DNA from 2 places in the Ruegeria sp. A4 genome. Region 1 is predicted to be linked to the other one. Evidence: riboswitches for the same ligand, from Rfam matches in the RefSeq annotation. Region 1 holds a riboswitch; the other holds the start of a gene.
The links. A riboswitch is a leader RNA that binds a small molecule or an ion and turns the genes downstream of it on or off. The one in region 1 is predicted to bind cobalamin.

Region 1 (2,195 bases):
GCCTTCAACCGCATCCTTGTTGACCAGCCATTTGGTCGTGACCTCGGTCTCTGTCGGGCCGATCGGCGTGACGCGGAAAACAATCGAGTGATCGGCAAGAAAGTGGTTCCACGTGGTCGGATAGTGGAACTTCAAAAGCGATCCCGCATCCGCAAAGGGCGACCGGCCCAACCAACGGCGCACGGCGGATTTCCCGTCCATCGTATAGCTCTCGGCCCCTTCTTTCAGTGGCATCCGCGCCAGTCTATATTGGCCGTCCTCGTGCAGATAGAACTGCGATGGCATACCCGCAGCCTGGCACCTGTCGAAATGGGCTTGCATATAGGCTGGGGTTTCGCCACCTTCGATCCCCGTCACACCCGGATCATCAGGGAAGGTCCGGCACAGCGCAGGGTGGTTTCCGCCGCAGTGATAGCATTCGCGATTGTTTTCCCAGACCAGTTTCCAGTTGCCGTTCTCGATGATCGAGCTTTCAAAGGCGACCTTGGCATTCCCCAGATCATGCGGCTCAAGATACGGGCGGGCGATATTGGCGAACACGTCGAAATCCGGAGCCTCATCCGCCAGACAGATATAGACCAACCCGGCAAGCTCGCGGCAATGGACAGTCTTCAGACCATGCTGTTTGGGATCAAAGTCCGGCCCCATGTCGCGGGCCCACAGCAAAGAGCCGTCCAGCTCATAGGTCCATTGGTGATAGGGGCATACCAGCTTGGGCGCATTACCCTTTGCGGCCTTGCAAATGATCGATCCACGGTGGCGACAAGTATTGTGAAAGGCGCGGATCTGATTGTCTGCACCCCGTACGATGATCACGCGGTAGGCGCCTACATTATAGGTGACATAATCGCCCGACTTCACCAGCTCACACGCCGGAATGGCAAATAGCCAGTCGCGGTAGTGGATGGTTTCAAGGTCGGTCTGAAAAATCTCGGGATCGGTGTAAAACGCCTGCTCCAGAGCGTAACCCGGGTTTCGACGCGCCAACAGGCTTTGCATGTTGTTCACTTCTGGCTCTCCTGCCGCGCCCCGCGGCATTGCTTGGGCAGGTGACAGGGAGGAACCGTCCGGAGGCGCGCGAGCACCACGTCCGAAATCCGTGCCCCCACCGCCACCCGCGGTTTGACATATCTGAGAGGCTGGTTTCCGGACTTGAAAGGGGCTTGCACCCGGTTGCGACACCTTCCCGGGATCCTCGTCCCAGTGGTTGATTGTCGAACCTGACCTTCCTTACCGTTGCGGGGGCAGTGCCGGAATTCCACCGGCTTCCCAATTCTCCGCTGTCTGAGAATCAAACAGCGGCACCTCACGATGGCAGCCTACTTTTTACCCGCTTGGGCGCTGAAATGCTTGCGACATTTCCGGTTTCAAAACAGACATGGAAATTTTCCGGCAGCGTGGACGGCGCCGGGATCACAGTCCTTGGCACAGGGGCGTGGCAGGCCCGCCGGCATGGCGTTTTGCGGTGGCCGATGGCCTTGCGATGGATGCGGCCACGTCTGACATCGGCGCCGCCTAATTGTCCCCCAACCGCGACGGCGAAGGCCCGGCTGCTCTGATCAGAAACGAAACGCTGGGCGTCGCCTGAGCATGGCTGGAAAAGAGAGTGTCAGGCCAAATGAAGGAGGTTTGCAGCAAACCCTTTTAGGTGAAGTTGATCCGTTCGGGATAGTGCTGGCTTTCAATGGGGCAGGTGAAAAAGGCCAATATCCGTCATGCGAGAGTTGCCAGTCCATCCTGTCAACGGCCGGTAGAAAACCTCATTTTGTCCATAAAAAATTGTCTTTTTCGGGAAAAACCATTACGTTTTCCGAAAATGGTGGAAAACACCGGAGGCAGTAAGAGAGCAGATGCCAAAACCGAAAACAGGTGTTTTGCGGACAACAGTTCCTTCGCGCCTCATGGGAAAACGAGATGGCCTGTTTTTCCTCTGGGGGCAGATAGAACGCGCGCGCTTGAAGGTCGACGGCTGCGAACGCGCCGAGGGTGCAGCCCCGGACGGGCCAAGGGCGAACACGGCCGGTGAGGTCAAGGGATCGACGACAGCATTGGTGGACGAGTTTATTTTCTACTGACTTTTGTGATGAAACCGGGCCTGGCAGCCCTATTTCTTCTCGAAGAACAGGATGACTTCACCCAGACGGACGCCATAGCGTGAGACATAGGCGCGGTTCAGCAGACGGTCGTCATCCAGC
Region 2 (2,195 bases), on a different contig from region 1:
CAACCCGCCAAAGCCGAAAAAGACCGCCTGTAGCAAAAGCCCGACGAACAAAGCCGGGAATGCGGCCCAACCAAGCAGCAGCCCGGCCATGCCGTTGAGGATCAGATGGACCGACGACGGACCAATGGGCACGTGGATCAACGATGCCACGAAGAAACTGGCTGACAGCACGCCCGCAGTGGGGATGCGATCAAGATCCAGAGACCTGAGACCCATGGCGATCCCGCCCGCGGCGGCTATGGCGCCGCCAATTACAACCGGGTTGGAAAGGGCTCCGTCGACGATGTGCATTTGGGGTTACTCCAGATCCCAGGCGCGGATCCAGATGACCGCATCCTGGCTGAGTTCTTTGCCCTCATGTTCGGTTGCCGGACCGGAACCAAGGGCGGCGAAACCCCAGTAACCGGCTTTTGGAACGCCGAACGAAAAATACCCGTTGTCGTCAGATATTGCGACCACCGCACCACCCGGCATTGGTGACGCCTTCGGTGCAGAAGCGGCCGAACTTTCCATGTCGGGTTCGGCTGCCATGTATTCGATCTCGATCTCGGCCCCCGCAACCGGCTGACCATCAGCCAGCACACGGCCCGTGAAAGTCGAACCCGCGATGATGTTGGTCGGCTTGTTCAGCGGGATAATCTCGGTCGGCAGACCCACGGGATTCATCCAATCGGTCGGCAATTCGTTGCGGTTCAGGAAGGCTTTGGTGAGCTGTTGGATATAGATGTCTTCGGATTCCTCGTAATAAGGCTGAGGAACCGTCACCAGCACATAGTCGCCCGACCGTTTGACCGGGACACTGCCTTTGAACGCCGCGCCCTCGTTCTGCCCGCCGGTGAACCGGATAGGTTCCAGCGTGTCCAGTAAATCGGTCTTTTCACCGTTGTGGATCACATAGAATTCCTGCGGCTTTTCAAGATCCATGACATGGCCATTCTCGAACGGATGCCAGAAAATCAGTTTGACCGGTACATCGCCCGGTTTCTCGATCATGGTGTCGGTGGTGTATTCCAAAAGGAAATGCGCATTTGCTATGGCAGGAAGAGCCATCGCGGCAGCGGCTGCGCTGAGCAGCGTTTTCATGAACAGTCGTCCTTGTCCCGTCGCGCCAATCCCGGCGCGAAATTCGTTTTGACCACGGGACATTCAACGCCAAATTACCCTTTCAGGCATCCTGGTCCGACGCACATCCCGTCGTCGATTAGGAGTGCCCGTTAGAGGGCACATGTCCGGCAGGTATCCTGACTTGCGGGTCAAAGCGTTGGACCGGCCTTCCCGGGCAAACCCCAGTGGCGTTTCAGCCCTGCTCGTCGCTTACAGTTGCGGGTGCAGTTGCGGATTTGGGCCAGAGCCCGCACCGCATTCCCTATTGATTCCAGAGCAAGCCCCGGAACCGGACATGCCGAGCGGCTTGCCAGACAACTCAGCCTTCCGTCAACGAAAATGTGTTACGGCCATCGAAAATATTGAGCTCGGCAGTTTGCGAGAGTGAACCAGTTTGTGAAACGTCCAAGGCGGCAGGGTTCGTTCCTGTCTAAGCTTCTGAAAGATACCTCTCCGACAAGGGCAGGCTTGCCGCGCCCAAAGAGCGTGCTTCCGGGCCTACGGTTCCTGCCAGCACAACGGGGCGCTCGAGCCCAGTCATGTTCAGCTCGGACAGTTTGTCTTCCACCATTTCAACCAAACGCGCCTTGATGTCCTGCGGCATCCAGCCGTCAATCTTCACGCATTCGAAATCTATCAGGCTACAGGATGAGACAATCGCATGGGCAATCCCGCTTGCCGTCCGTTTCAACCAGTTTTCCAGTTGAACGTTTGGCACATCCCAACGCTGGGTCGTTTCCCAGATGGAATGCGACGTGACACCTGCCGTGGTGATTGCACGCTCGAGCACGTAAAGGCTGGCCACATCGATGAGCGGTCTGACACCGCCCGCGCCATCGGGCACAGGCAAGGGGCCGATTGCCCCCGCGTTTCCACGCCCCGAAAAGATCGCGCCATTGAGGACCACACCGCCGCCAATGAAAAACCCGATATAGAAGTACAGGAAATCCCTTGGCCCATCAGCCGGACCGAATACCAATTCCGCCCCACAAGCCGCAGTGGCGTCATTTTGCAGGAATACCGGAATATCGAGGCGACGCGCCAGGTCAGCCTTCAGGTCTGATACGCGCCACGGGTCCATTTCTTCCTGA

Region 2: another riboswitch for cobalamin. It lies ahead of ACR0E2_RS20245 (DUF4198 domain-containing protein); the one in region 1 lies ahead of ACR0E2_RS12435 (aromatic ring-hydroxylating oxygenase subunit alpha).

The regions. Positions count from the first base shown of each region.
Region 1 is NZ_JBQGAW010000003.1:219,423-221,617, forward strand. It holds gene ACR0E2_RS12435 (aromatic ring-hydroxylating oxygenase subunit alpha) at 1-999, opposite strand, end outside; cobalamin riboswitch at 1,121-1,324, opposite strand; gene ACR0E2_RS12440 (hypothetical protein) at 1,379-1,519, shown strand; gene ACR0E2_RS12445 (hypothetical protein) at 1,591-1,842, shown strand; gene ACR0E2_RS12450 (hypothetical protein) at 1,902-2,075, shown strand; gene ACR0E2_RS12455 (DUF3833 family protein) at 2,105-2,195, opposite strand, start outside.
Region 2 is NZ_JBQGAW010000015.1:13,817-16,011, forward strand. It holds gene cbiM (cobalt transporter CbiM) at 1-291, opposite strand, end outside; gene ACR0E2_RS20245 (DUF4198 domain-containing protein) at 298-1,083, opposite strand; cobalamin riboswitch at 1,215-1,413, opposite strand; gene ACR0E2_RS20250 (ROK family transcriptional regulator) at 1,535-2,195, opposite strand, start outside.